DNA from 3 places in the Acidovorax sp. GW821-FHT09A11 genome. Region 2 is predicted to be linked to each of the others. Evidence: predicted binding sites of a transcription regulator. Region 2 holds the regulator's gene; each other region holds the start of a gene.
What was found. Region 2 encodes FNR, which switches genes on or off when oxygen is low (the NO sensors DNR and NnrR bind a similar motif). Its sites were predicted from a motif close to TTGATNNNNATCAA; they were not measured.

Region 1: AC07PV_RS08990 (hemerythrin domain-containing protein) is a predicted target of FNR. The motif match lies at 1,830-1,843, and genes of this name have one in related genera.
Region 3: AC07PV_RS09940 (universal stress protein) is a predicted target of FNR. The motif match lies at 2,944-2,957, and genes of this name have one in related genera.

The regions. Positions count from the first base shown of each region.
Region 1 covers NZ_JBWKPS010000003.1:295,003-299,660, reverse strand. Annotated here, with positions in the region: gene AC07PV_RS09005 (DUF1800 domain-containing protein) at 1-510, opposite strand, end outside; gene AC07PV_RS09000 (CsbD family protein) at 871-1,089, shown strand; gene AC07PV_RS08995 (hypothetical protein) at 1,159-1,740, shown strand; gene AC07PV_RS08990 (hemerythrin domain-containing protein) at 1,911-2,438, shown strand; gene AC07PV_RS08985 (hypothetical protein) at 2,579-2,902, opposite strand; gene creD (cell envelope integrity protein CreD) at 2,899-4,341, opposite strand; gene AC07PV_RS08975 (phosphopantetheine adenylyltransferase) at 4,514-4,658, shown strand, end outside.
Region 2 covers NZ_JBWKPS010000002.1:383,795-388,452, reverse strand. Annotated here, with positions in the region: gene ccoP (cytochrome-c oxidase, cbb3-type subunit III) at 1-237, shown strand, start outside; gene ccoG (cytochrome c oxidase accessory protein CcoG) at 326-1,771, shown strand; gene AC07PV_RS05830 (FixH family protein) at 1,844-2,125, shown strand; gene AC07PV_RS05825 (hypothetical protein) at 2,177-2,470, shown strand; gene fnr (fumarate/nitrate reduction transcriptional regulator Fnr) at 2,536-3,258, opposite strand; gene hemN (oxygen-independent coproporphyrinogen III oxidase) at 3,445-4,658, shown strand, end outside.
Region 3 covers NZ_JBWKPS010000003.1:506,858-511,515, forward strand. Annotated here, with positions in the region: gene AC07PV_RS09920 (phosphoenolpyruvate carboxykinase (GTP)) at 1-212, shown strand, start outside; gene AC07PV_RS09925 (hypothetical protein) at 385-825, opposite strand; gene AC07PV_RS09930 (LysR family transcriptional regulator) at 951-1,910, shown strand; gene AC07PV_RS09935 (metallophosphoesterase) at 2,054-2,899, shown strand; gene AC07PV_RS09940 (universal stress protein) at 3,011-3,433, shown strand; gene AC07PV_RS09945 (TetR/AcrR family transcriptional regulator) at 3,551-4,174, opposite strand; gene AC07PV_RS09950 (helix-turn-helix domain-containing protein) at 4,328-4,658, shown strand, end outside.

The DNA of each region.
Region 1 (4,658 bases), on a different contig from region 2:
CTTGCGCACCCCGTCGCTGGACTGCAGGAGCTGGTGCCAGATCATGTAGTCGCCCGGGTAGGTGTTGTCGTAGTAGGCCGTGTCCTTGTTGACGTCGGCGTAGCCGCGCTGGTTCAGCCAGTCCCAGCCGCTCAGCGACGGGGGGGCGCTGAACTGGCTCTCCAGCCAGCTGGCGTAGGTGGTGGAGCGCAGGGCGGCGATGTCCGCGGTGGAGGCGGAGAACTGGGCCTGCAGCAGGAAGCGCGCGGCCTCCGCGTCCGTCAGCGGCGCCGTGTGGGTTGCGCCGGGCAGCGCGGAACCGGCGCCCGGGCTGGCTGTCGTGCCCTCTTCCCCGCCACCTCCGCCACCGCCGCAGGCCGCCAGCGCCGCGGATGCGGCCAGCCCGGCCAGCAGGGGAAGGGGGTTCTTCGTGTCTTGGGAAGAAACGGCGGCCGGCGCGGGGTGGCGCGGGCTGTCTTGTGCCTCGCCCGCAGTCTGCGTTGCGGGAGGCGCCTCGGAGGTGGTGTGCATGGATCGTGGGGGGTGAAGGTGCGCGTTCAAAACCAGCGCATTTCAGGACTTCACCACATGCCGTTGCGGCGTGGAAACACAAGCGTTACCAAACGAAACAGCTTGCTGGGAAGGGGCCGCGCGTAACAGTGGAGCAGTGATGGCAAATTGCAACACTTTGTTGGCCGCTGGCGAGGGGAGCCGCCCTCGCCGCCGCGCCCTGTCCTTCAGCCGCCGTAGTCCTGTGCTGACGCGTGCTGCGTGGCATGGCCTACGGTCCCCGCCGCGAATCATTTCTAGAGTCAATCCCATCGCATCACGCACCTGTTCCACGCATTCCGGGTGGATGGCTGACGCGAAATCTTTTCGAGGATGCACGCCATGAATGAAGACACCGTCAAGGGCAACTGGAAGCAGTTCAAGGGAAAAATGATCGAGCAGTGGGGCAAGCTCACGAATGACGATTTCGACGTCATCGATGGCAAGCGCGAACAGTTCCTGGGCAAGCTGCAGGAACGCCAGGGCATCGCCCGCGACGCGGCCGAGAAGCAGCTCAGCGACTGGCAGGCCCGCCACCCCGATTTCCGCTTCAACGACTGAGGCCACGGCCCCTTCGTTTCCCGGCCCCTCCCTTCCTATTTCTATCCATTACCGATCGAGGAGAAACCCATGAAATTCACCCGCACCCTGATGGCTTCTGTCGCAGCCGGCCTGCTGGCCACTTCCGCCTTCGCGCTGACGGACGCCGAATACAAGGCTGGCAAGGAACGCATTTCCGCCGACTACAAGGCCAGCAAGCAAAAGTGCGATGGCCTGCAAGGCAACGCCAAGGACATCTGTGTGAAGGAGGCCAAGGGCGCCGAGGACGTGGCCAAGGCCGAGCTCGACGCGCAGCACAAGCCCAGCCCCAAGGCCACCCGCAAGGTCGCCGACGCGCGGGCGGATGCGGCCTACGGCGTCGCCAAGGAAAAGTGCGACGACCTCAAGGGCAATGACAAGGACGTGTGCGAGAAGGATGCGAAGGCAGCCCGCGTGAAGGCCAAGGAAGATGCCAAGGTGGCCGAGACCCAGGCCAAGCCCGCGGACAACGCCGCCGAGAAGAACGCGGCGGTGGCCGAGGCCCGCAAGGATGCCAACGCCGAAAAGAACGATGCCGCCTACAAGGCCGCCAAGGAGCGCTGCGACGCGATGTCCGGCGACCTGAAGTCCAAGTGCGTGGATGACATGAAGCGCATGTACGGCAAGAGCTGAGCGCGCAGGGCCCCGGCCCGCGCCCACCCAGGAGCCCCGCCCCGTGCGGGGCTTTTTTCATGGGATGGCCGCGGCCCTGGGGCGGAACCCTGACCTGCATCAATATGCGGGCCGCCGCGAAAAACTAACCTCGCTCCCCTGTCTTTGACCTGGTGCACAAGGGGATTTGCATGGCTCAACTCGAATGGTCCGACGCCCTGGCCCTGGACCTGGCCCTGATGGACGACACCCACCGTGAGTTCGTCGACCTGCTGGCCGCCGTCGATGGCGCGGACGACGCGCGCCTGCTGGCTGCCTGGCAGGCGCTGGTGGAGCACACCGACCACCATTTCGCGCAGGAGGACGCCTGGATGGCCTCCACGCGCTTCGCATCGGGCAACTGCCACAGCATGCAGCACCGGGTGGTGCTGCAGGTGATGCGTGAAGGCACCGCGCGTGCGCAGCAGGGCGACCTCGCGGTGCTGCGCGTGATGGCCAGCGAACTGGCCCTGTGGTTTCCGCAGCATGCGCAGAGCATGGATGCCGCGCTGGCCCTGCACTTGCGCCGCGTGGGATTCGACCCCGTCTCGGGCGTGGTGCACGCCCCCGGGGCGCTGCCGGGCGAGCTGATCCACGGATGCGGCGGTGCGACCTGCTCGGAGGACGCGGGGGCTCCATCGCCCGCCGCCGCCAGCGCACCGCAGGAAGCGGTGGCCTGACCTTTCTCCCGCCTGCCGGTGCGCCAGGCCCGGCCAGCCGCAATGGCCGGGATGGGCAATGCGCTTCTGTTTTGATAGCTGCCAGCGCTTGCCAATCAAGCGATGGCGGCTATTTTCATCAAGAACCCGGCGCCGGGCACTCAGTGCCGCGGGCTGCGCGGTAGCAGCAGGCCCGCCATGCGCCACGACAGGTCGCGCAGCGCCCTGCGCAAGGCGGGGGAGTCGGTGGGGCCGCAGGCCGCATCGGGGGCGCCGCACGGGTGGTAGGCCGCTTCCAGCACGTGCTGCTTGGCACTGAGCAGCGCCGCCCGGTCCTGCGCCCGCAGGGCCGCCGTCAGCTGGTCGCGGTGGCGCTGGACGCGCTCGGCTTCCGCCGGGGTCAGCGTGGGCACGGGTGCGCCGGTGCATGCCGCCGGGTCTGCCAGGTGCTGCGCCCAGGCTGTCGGCGCGGTGTGCGTTCTCATGCGGCCTCCGCGCGGGGTGCGGTGGGGCGGGCGGCGGGCGGGGTGGGGCGGCTTGGCGCGCCGCCTTGCGACAGCCCGTACCAGTTCACCTTGCGCGTGAGCACCATCACGGCCGCCAGCACCAGGAAGAGCGCGATGGCACCGACGACCAGCGCCGTCTGCTCCAGCTGCAGCAGCAGGTACAGCAGGCCATACAGCAGCGCGATGCCGGCCCCCAGGGGAATGCCACGCGCCAGGCTGCCCAGCATGTGGCTGGCGTAGTAGGCCAGCAGCAGCACGCAGGCGGTCGCCGCCACGGCGTAGGAGGCGCCGAACGGCAGGTGCTCCGACAGGCTCACGAGCAGCAGGAAGAAGCTGCACAGCGCGCTGCCCACCAGCAGGTACTGCACGGGGTGCACGCGCAGTTTTTTCATCAGCTCGAACAGGCCCACGGCCACGAAGGTGAGTGCGATGAACAGCACGCCGTACTTGGTGGCGCGGTCGGAGAGGGAGTAGGGGTTCACCGGGTCGACGAAGGCCACGCTGAAGCTGTCCGCGCAGTCGCCCGGCGTGGCGCCGGAGGGCGCGTCGTCGCCGCGGGCGCCGTCGTCCGCGCCCCCCAGGCAGATGCGCTTGCCGTGGGCGACATCGGCCTGCGCCGTGGTGGCCAGCGACGACAGCCGCCATTGCGCCGAGAAGCCGGTCTTCTTGACCTCCCGCTCCGATGGCAGGAAGCGCCCCGCGAACGAGGGGTGCGGCCAGCTGCTGGTCATCACCACCTCGGTGCTGCCCCCCAGGGGCACGATGGCCAGGCGCTCGGTGCCCACCAGTTCCAGGTCCAGCGTGGCGGTCAGGCCATCGGCCTTGCCGCGCACCGATTCGGGCAGCACGGCGTGCAGGCCCCGGCTGTAGGTGGGGTGGAAGGTGCCGGGCTTGAGGGCCAGGGCCTGGTCCGCCAGCGTGAGCTGCGCCGTGCGGATGCCGCGCGCGTCGCCCACGGCCATCATCGCGATGGGCGCGCCGCAGTGCATGCGCGAGTTCTTCATGGTGCTTTGCGGCTCGAGGCTGGCCAGCGACCCCCACTGCGCCGTGACGTGGGCCTTGAGGTTGTAGGTGTTCACCTTGTGCAGGCCGCGCGCGCGCTCCTCCATCGCCGCGCCCGTGCTCAGCTTGAGCTGCTCGGGCATGGCTGTGAGCAGGAACTCGCGGCGCTGCTCCACCATGCGGCGCTCGTCGCCCTTGCCGGTTTCCACGTCCCAGGTCTCCACGCAGGCGCTGTGGATCATGGGGCCCATCAGCGTCTGCGGCCCGGCCAGGCTGTCGGCCACGCTCTGCGCGGTGAGGCTGCGGTAGCGCTGGCGGTCGCGCACCACGTTGTCGATCATGCCCAGGCCAAGGAGCAGCAGCAGGGTGACGGCAGCGAGCGCGGCCAGTTTGGTGAACAGGGGGTGCTTGAACAAGAGGTCCTCCACAAGTGAATGTTGTGGAGGCAGTGTTGTGGGCCGGTGTGAGGGCGCTATGAAGTTTGTGAGGCCAGTGTGAAGTCTGGTGCCGCGCCGCCATGACCTGCCAGGTCATCGACGGCCGCGCCCCTTGCGCCTACAACCACCGCTTCACAACAAAGGGGCTGGCATGCGCCATGTGGTCGCGGTGATTCTGGGGGTGGTGGCGGTGGTCCACGCCCTGCCCGTGGTGGGGGTGCTGGGGGCGGGCAGGCTGGCGCAGCTATACGGCACCCCGGTGCCGGATGCGGGGCTGGAGCTGCTGCTGCGGCACC
Region 2 (4,658 bases):
TGCGCGGCCTGCCATGGCATGGACGGCAAGGGCAACCAGGCGCTGGGTGCCCCCAATCTGACCGACGACGTCTGGCTGCATGGCTGGGGCGAGGCGGCCATTACCGCCATGGTCAACAACGGCAAGGTCAACCAGATGCCGGCCCAGGCCGACAAGTTGACGGAAGCGCAGATCGGCGTGCTGTCTGCGTACGTATGGGGCCTGTCCAACGGCAAGCAGGCTGCCGCGGTGCGCTGATCCGGGCCGGGTGGTGCGCCCCCTGGCGCTGCCCCCGGTTTTTTGCCCCATTGCTGAAGACACACCAAGCCAATAGGTCGACACCACCATGAAGCCACCCAGCGGGCCAGCCCGCAAGGTCATTCCGATTGCACCGGTTGCATCCGATGCCTCGTCCGAGGGCGAGATCGTCTCCTTGTACGAAGCGCAGAAGAAGATTTACCCGCGCTCCATCAGTGGCCTGTTCGCACGCTGGCGCTGGGGCATGGTGTTTCTCACGCAACTGGTCTTTTACGGCCTTCCCTGGTTCGAGTGGGGGCAGCGCCAGATGGTGCTGTTCGACCTGGGGGCACGGCGGTTCTATATTTTCGGGCTGGTGCTCTATCCGCAGGACTTCATCTATCTCACGGGCCTGCTCATCATCTCGGCGCTGTCGCTTTTCCTGTTCACGGCCGTGGCGGGGCGGCTGTGGTGCGGTTTCGCCTGTCCCCAGACGGTCTACACCGAAATGTTCATGTGGATCGAGCACAAGATCGAAGGCGATCGCAGTGCCCGGCTGCGGCTGGACAACGGGCCCTGGACCTTCGAGAAGATCCGCAAGAAGTTTCTCAAACAGGTGGTATGGATCACCGTGGCGCTGTGGACGGGGTTCACGTTCGTGGGCTATTTCGTGCCCATCCGCGAGCTCGGCGCGGAACTGCTGGCGCTGCAGGGCAACTGGCAGATATTCTGGGTGCTGTTCTACGGCTTTGCCACGTATGGCAATGCGGGCTACATGCGCGAGCAGGTGTGCAAGTACATGTGCCCCTACGCGCGCTTTCAGAGCGCGATGTTCGACCGGGACACCCTGATCGTGAGCTATGACGTGGAACGCGGCGAGCCGCGCGGCCCGCGCAACAAGACGATCGACCACAAGGCCAAGGGCCTGGGTGACTGCATTGACTGCACCCTGTGCGTGCAGGTGTGTCCCGTGGGCATCGATATCCGCAAGGGCCTGCAGTACGAGTGCATTGGCTGCGGACTGTGCGTGGATGCGTGCAACACGGTGATGGACAAGATGCACTACCCCCGGGGGCTGATCCGCTTTTCCACGCAGAACGGCGTGGCGCAGCGCTGGAGCCAGTCGCAGATCCTGCGGCGCGTCCTGCGGCCTCGCGTGCTGATCTACACCGCCGTGCTGGTGGCACTGTGCGTGGGCATGATGGCCAGCCTGGTCACCCGCACGCCGCTCAAGGTGGATGTGGTGCGCGACCGCGCGGCCCTGTCGCGCATCGTGGCGGGCGGCAAGCTGGAGAATATCTACCGCCTGCAGATCATGAACGCCACCGAAGGCCCCCAGCGCTACCGCATCGGCGCCCGCGGCCTGGACGGGCTGGAGGTGGCCTCTGAAGCCGAGGTGGACATTGGCCCCGCGGAGTCCCGGTGGGTGGCCGTGCGCCTGCAGATACCGTATGGCTCCGCGCCCCCGGGCTCCCATGCCGTGCAGTTCGATGTGCAGGCGGTGGGCGCTGCGGCCCATGTGACCGAGAAGTCCGTATTCCTGGTGCCCCGATGAGGCGACGTGCACCCCGGTGCACGGCCCCGGGGACGTTGTATGACCGAGAAGATTTTTGAGGAGCAAGCACCCATGCCATCCAATCCAGCCATCGGCTCCGCCCCCGCCACCGCTGCGCCCTGGTGGAAATTCGGCCACGTCTGGCTGATCATCGCCGGCCCTGCCATCGTCATCGTGGCGGGCTTTGTCACGCTGTGGCTGGCGATTTCGCGGCCAGACCCCGTGGTCGCCGAGGACTACTACCGCCAGGGCATCGAAATCAACAAGACGCTGGAGGCTCCGGAGAAGAGCCTGGCCCCGGCCATGAAGGGCCGCAACCACGCGGCGACACCGGTTCAGGACCAGCCACGCTGAAACCCCTGGCCGAGCAGCGGGTCTGCGCGGCCTTACCAGGAGACAACCCCGATGTGGACGCAACGCCTGATGTGGATTGCATGGCCCGCCTTTCTGATGGCGGGCGCGATGGAGATGCTGGTTTTTGCGATGGTGGACCCGCAGGACCTGCATTGGTTCGGGCAGCCGCTGGCCCTGTCGCGCCAGGGCGTCTACACGCTCGCGTTCTTTGCGTTCTGGGCCATCACCATGGCCTCCAGCGCGTTGACCACGCTGCTGGCAATGTCGCCCTTTGAACTCAACCGCTGCCCCGTGCCCGAAGGCGAGCGCCCTGATGATTGCCGAAAGACATCATCCTGCCCTTGAACAGCGCACCGGCCGGGCTCCGGTGGCAAGGCGTTGCCGGGACGGGCGGACCTGGCTCGCCTTGCTCAGTGGCAGGCGGACTGGTTGTTCACGATGCGCTTGAGCGCGTCGGTCTCGAGGATGCGGACATGGCGCTGCTTGACTTCGACAATGCCTTCTTCCACAAACTTGGAGAAGGTGCGGCTCACGGTCTCGAGCTTGAGGCCCAGGTAGCTGCCGATCTCCTCGCGCGTCATGCGCAGCACCAGCTCGGACTGCGAGAATCCGCGGGCGTGCAGGCGCTGCACCAGATTGAGCAGGAACGCTGCCAGGCGCTCCTCGGCACGCATGCTGCCCAGCAGCAGCATCACGCCGTGTTCGCGCACGATCTCGCGGCTCATGATCTTGTGCACGTGGTGCTGCAGCGCGGTGACCTCGCGGGACAGTTCCTCGATGCGGTCAAACGGCATGACGCAGACCTCGGCGTCTTCCAGGGCCACCGCATCGCAGGTGTGGTGGTCATTCACGATGCCGTCCAGGCCGATGATCTCGCCCGCCATCTGGAACCCCGTGACCTGGTCGCGCCCGTCCTCGGTGGCCACGCAGGTCTTGAAAAAGCCGGTGCGGATGGCATAAAGCGAGGTGAACGACTCACCATTGCGAAACAGCGTGCCGCCGCGCTTCACCTTGCGGCGAACTGCAACGACCTCGTCGATGCGGTGCAGTTGCTCTTCGCTCAGGCCCACCGGCATGCACAGCTCGCGCAGGTTGCAATTGGAACAGGCGACTTTGATGGTGAGCGGGTTCATAGGCACAGGGCGGAGTTAGGTTTCGAGCATACCGCCCGATGGCCGAAGAGGGAGTCTCTTGGAGGGCGGGCAGGCGACTGACATGCATCAAATTGTCGCTGTTCCGGCCACTCCATCACTTGATTCATGTCAAGGACATGGGGGGCAGCTTACGGCACAGTCAAGGTGTACGCAAGGATTCGCCCCATGACCGCTGTTTCGCCTGACCTGCTGCGCCGTTTTGACGTACCAGGCCCCCGCTATACCTCCTATCCGACGGCCGACCGGTTTGTGGAAGCCTTCGGCCAGGAGGACTACGCCCTCGCCCTCGAGCAGCGCCGCATGGGCACCCTGACCAAGGCGCTGCCCTTGTCCCTGTATGTGCACATCCCCTTTTGCGAGTCGCTGTGCTACTACTGCGCCTGCAACAAGATCATCACCAAGCACCACGACCGGGCTGAAGTCTATCTGCGCTATCTCAGCCGCGAGATCGATCTGCACACGGCGCACTGCGGCACGGGCCAGGTGGTGAGCCAGCTGCACCTGGGCGGCGGCACCCCCACCTTCCTGTCGGACGATGGCTTGCGGGAACTCATGGCGATGCTCCAGCGCAGCTTCACCCTGGCGCCGGGCGGGGAGTACTCTATCGAGGTGGACCCCCGTACCGTCAATGCCGACCGGCTTGCCGTGCTCGCGGAGCTTGGATTCAACCGGCTGAGTTTTGGCGTGCAGGATTTTGACCCCGAGGTCCAGAAGGCGGTGCACCGCATCCAGCCCGCCGAACAGGTGTTTTCGCTGGTGGAATCCGCGCGCTCGCTCGGCTTCGAATCGATCAATGTGGACCTGATCTACGGGTTGCCGCGCCAGACGCCGGAGTCGTTCGACCGCACGCTGGCGCAGGTGGTTCAGTTGCGGCCTGATCGCATTGCGCTGTATGCCTATGCCCACCTGCCGGAGCGGTTCAAGCCCCAGCGCCGCATCCTCTCCGCCGAACTGCCCGCAGCCTCCGGCAAGGTGTCGATGCTCTCCCGTTCGCTCGACGCGTTCATGGGCGCCGGCTATGTGTATGTGGGGATGGACCACTTCGCGCTGCCGGAGGACTCGCTGGCCGTCGCCAAGCGGCAGGGCCGCCTGCACCGTAACTTCCAGGGCTACAGCACCCAGCCCGACTGCGACCTGATCGGCCTGGGCGTGTCGGCCATTGGCAGGGTCGGCGCCACCTACAGCCAGAACGCCAAGACCCTGGATGAGTACTACGACCTGCTGAACCAGGGGCGTCTGCCTGTGGTGCGTGGCCTGGCCCTGACGCGGGACGACCTCGTGCGCCGCGCCGTCATCATGTCCTTGATGTGCCAGGGAGAACTGCTGTTCGAGCCCATGGAACAGGCCTGGCTCCTCGATTTTCGGCACTATTTCTCCGC
Region 3 (4,658 bases), on a different contig from region 2:
CCATGTTCGGCGTGGCGCCCCAGTACGCCGAGATCAACTGGACGGGCCTGGATTTCAGCGCCCAGAAGTTCGACGCCGTGACCAGCATCGACAAGGCGGCCTGGGCCGATGAGTTCAAGCTGCACGATGCCCACTTCGAGCAACTGGCCTACCACCTGCCCACGGCCCTGCTGGACACCAAGGCCCTGCTGGAAAAACGCCTGGCTGCATAAAACCCTGTTCTTCCCAGTCCGAGAAACCGCCCCTTCTGCCGAACGGGCGGTTTTTTCATGGGCCGGCGCCAGGGGGAAACAGGCCAGGCGCAGGACAGCCGGCCCATGAAAAAAGCCGTGGCGAGCATTCGCCACGGCTTCAAGGGGATCGGGACGGCCGCGCAGCGCGGTCTCAGTAGTACGTGCGGATATCGTTCACCGTGGGGATGCCCATTGCATGGTTCAGTTCAGCCATGATGCGGGGATCCTTCATGGCGACTTGCCAGGTGCGCTCGTCGTCCGCGGCGCGGCGGCGGTTTTCCGCCCAGGCGCGGCCTGCCACGCGCAGAGCGGCGCCAGCACGGCGTGCCGGGGCGGTCAGCAGGGCCAGGGCGGCGAACGCCACCAGCCACAGCACCATCCACGCGGCCAGCAGGTGGCCTTCGCTCCAGGTGTCGATCACCTGGTTGGCCACGACCAGCAGTGCCGACACGACGGCCGCGAGCAGCAGGGTGGCGGCGCCACGGGCGCCGTCAAAGTTGGCGGCCACGCTCTTCAGAGCGGCGGCGGCGTTTTCGGCGCGGACCACGCCGGGGTGTTCAGTGGGGTAGTCAACGTGTGCAAAGCTGGTCATTTCGGTTTCCCTTTTCTAACGCTTGTGGCGAGATTGCCGGGCGATGGGGTGATATTAGGGTTTACCCTTTGCATGTTCAAGTTTATATTTTGAATCATTGATATTCATAATGGTGATGAATTCCCATGACACCCTTGAACTTCCGCTCGCTGGACCTGAATCTGTTGCGCGTCTTCGACGAGGTGATGGCCGAGCGCAGCCTCACGCGCGCGGCACACAAGCTGTCCATCACCCAGCCCGCCGTGAGCAATGCCATGCGCCGGCTGCGCGACGTGCTGGGGGATGAACTGGTGGTGCGCAGCGGCCAGGGGGTCGAGCCCACGCCCCGCGCCTTGGCGCTGTGGCCCCCCGTGCGCGAGGCCCTGGCCCATCTGCAGGACTCCCTGGCGCCGGGGCGCTTCGAGCCCGCCACGGCCGAGTCCACCTTTGTGCTGGCCATGGCCGATGCCACGGCGGCCACGCTGGTTCCCGCCCTCGTGGAGATCATCGAGCGCGAGGCCCCCGGCATCTCGATCCGGGTGCTGCCCCTGACCACCCGCGACCCCCGGCGCCTGCTCGACGAGGAAGCCGCCGACATGGCGGTAGGCTACTTTCCGGCCGTGCTGGCCGACCTCACGGCACGCGCGCAGTCGGGCGGGGCGGTCGCGTTCGAGAGCCGCCGCCTCTACGACGGGGAATACGTGTGCGTGATGCGCCAGGGCCACCCGCTGGCGGACGCGCCGCTCACCCTGGACGCCTATTGCGCTGCCCGGCACATGCTGGTGAGCTTTTCCGGCCGCCCCTTCGGTTTCATCGACGAGGCGCTGGCCTCCCTGGGCCGCGAGCGCAAGGTAGTGATCACGGTCAACCAGTTCTTCACCGCCGGGCGCGTGGTGTCGGGTTCGGACCTGCTGACGGTGCTGCCGCGCCACTTCGTGCCCGTCACGGGCATCTCCGACGCGCTGGTGCAACGGGCCCTGCCGCTGGACGTCCCGCCCGTGCACGTCGATGCCCTGTGGCGCCGCCGCGGCCCGCAGCAGGCGGCGATGACCTGGCTGCTGCACGCCCTGGCGCGCTCGGCGCGCCGCACCTTTCCCGAACCGTGAGGCCCGGGCGCGGGCATCCCGCCCACCCACCCCAGCGCGGCCTGCCGCGGCAGTGCCTTGCGGCGGGATCTGGCGCATTTCGGGGTGCCGCCAGGGCATTCGCTTCGCCCCTTCCCACCCCGAGCCCGTAGACTGCGCGCTCCATGAACATCCAGCTGCTGTCCGATCTGCACCTTGAGGCGCACCCCCATTTCATCCCCGAACCGGCCCCCGGCGCCGATGTGCTGGTGCTTGCGGGGGACGTGGGCTCCTACCAGCAGGGCTCGCTGCTGCAGGACGATGACTTCGGCCTCGCCCGGTTCTCGCCCCTGGCCCCGTACGCGGGCTGGCCCACGCCGGTGCTCTTCGTGCCCGGCAACCACGAATACGACGCGCAGGATTTCGATGCGGCCCACCAGCGGCTGCGCAGGACCTGCGAACGGCTGGGGATCACCTGGCTGGAGCGGGAGGTGGTCACTCTTCAAGGTGTCCGCTTCGTGGGCACCACGCTCTGGAGCGATTTCGACGCTTTGGCGGACCACGAAGGCACCACCGACCTGGCCAGGCGCCTGAAGCTGCGCGACAAGGCTTTCCGGGCGGCGAATTTCTATCTGCGCAAGACGGGCGGCACCCGCCATGCGCAGCCGTTCCTCGCCGAGGCCGTGCGCGACCAGGCCCTGGTCTGCCAGCAGTGGCTGGCCGACGCGCTCGCGGTCCCGTTCGACGGGCCCACGGTCGTGGCCACGCACTTCGCGCCCAGCCTGCGCAGTGCCGACCCGCGCTACGGCATGGTGCCGGGCACGGCGGGCTTCTGCAACGCGCTGGACGCCCTGCTGCCCCGCGCGCAGCTGTGGCTGCACGGGCACCTGCATGCCCCGAGCGACTACACGGCACGGGGCCTGCGCGAGGACGGCACGCCGTGGCAGTGCCGTGTCGTGGCCAATCCGCTGGGTTATGCGCGCAAGGGCGAGCAGGCGGCGTTCCAGGCGCAGTGCTGCATCACCTTATGATCGGCGCACGGGGCCCTGCCGCCCCGCAGTGCAGAGGAAAAAACATGACCCAGGTCAAGACAACAGAAGTCCGCGCACGTTAGTCTGACCCATTCCTTTTCGGAGAACACCATGAACATCCTGCTTGCTGTCGACGGCAGCGCCTACACCAAGAAAATGCTGGCTTACCTGGCCACCCACGAAGAACTGCTGGGGGGCAACCACCAGTACACGGTGCTCACCGTGCAGGCCCCGCTGCCCGCGCGTGCCCGCGCGGCCCTGGGCAAGGAAGTCGTGGAGAACTACCACGCCGAAGAAGCCGAGAAAATCCTGGCGCCCGTGTGCAAGTTTCTCGCGCGCCACGGTGTGGAGGCCAAGCGCAGCGTCAAGGTCGGCACGGTGGGCGAGAACATCGCCAAGGTGGCCGACAGCGGCAAGTTCGACCTGCTGGTGATGGGCTCCCACGGCCACGGAGCCCTGGCCACCCTGGTCATGGGTTCGGTCACCACGCAGGTGCTGGCCCACAGCAAGGTGCCCGTGCTGCTCGTGCGCTGAGCCCCGCCGCCCGGCGCAGGCCGCGCCCTGCCTCGGCAGGGTTTTTCGCCCACAAGACAAGAAAGCCCGGCATGCCGGGCTTTCTTGCGAGGTACGAAACGCCGGAACGGGCTGCCGCTACCGCGCAGCCAGCCCGTCGAAACAGGTGCGCACCACCAGATCCACGATCTGCGCATCCGAATACTGGCCGCCTTCCTTGAGGAAGCTCACCACCGGGTCACAGGCCCGCGCATACAAGGTGTACAGCACCACCAGCGGTGGCAGCGTGGGGTTGATCACGCCCTCGGCCTGGGCCTGGGTGATCCATTCGCCGATCTGGTCGCTCACCGCCACCAGGCCGTTGAGATAGTCCTTGTTGGCCATGAGCACCGCGCGCAGCGTGGAGTTGCGGCTGGGCAGCAGCGGCATTTCATTGCTCAGCAGGCGCTCCAGCGACCAGCGCACCAGCGCATGGAGCTTTTCGAGGGGTGGCGTTTCGGCGGGCAGGTCCGCCAGATAGGCCCGCACCCGCGCCAGGATCTGCACCATGGCGGCGCTGCACAGCTCTTCCTTGCTGCAAAAGTGCTTGTACAGGCTGGCCTTGGCAATGCCCACGGCGTTGGCCACATCGTCCATGGTCATGGCGTCGAAGGCCTTTTCGCCCAGGAGCTGACAGGTGGACTGGAGGATGGCATCCTCGCGCGCCTGGTGCATCTGCTCCTTGAACGAGGCTTTGGGGGGCTGCGTTTGCATGGCGTCCATTTTATACATCACAGTAAAAAAATAAATGACCAAGTTGCAATGCAACTACGTCGTTCACGTTTTCTCCAGCAGGAATCGTGCCGCGGGCCTGGGCGCGAGGGCGGGCAATCTGCGCTGGTGCACTGCAGCACCCGCCCCCATAATCGCGCCGCCATGTCCACGCCGCACGCCCTGCCATCGACAGTTTTCACCACCGACCAGGGTTCCGGCGAAGAGCGCTTCGAGGCCTGGCGCAGCAGCATTTCGGTGGTCTTCGATGTCGCGCCGCTGGACCGCGATCCGCTGGAGAGCTTCAGTGCATCGGTCACCGCCAGCCACCTGGGCGCCCTGCTGGTGGGCGACCTGCGCTTTGGCCGGCAGCAGTTCTCGCGCGGTACGCCGCGCGTGGCGCGCGACGGGGTCAACCACTACCTGGTGCAGTGGTACCGCAGCGGCGGGTTCGTGGGCCAGCACGACGACGGCGTGGACATGCAGGTGCGCGCGG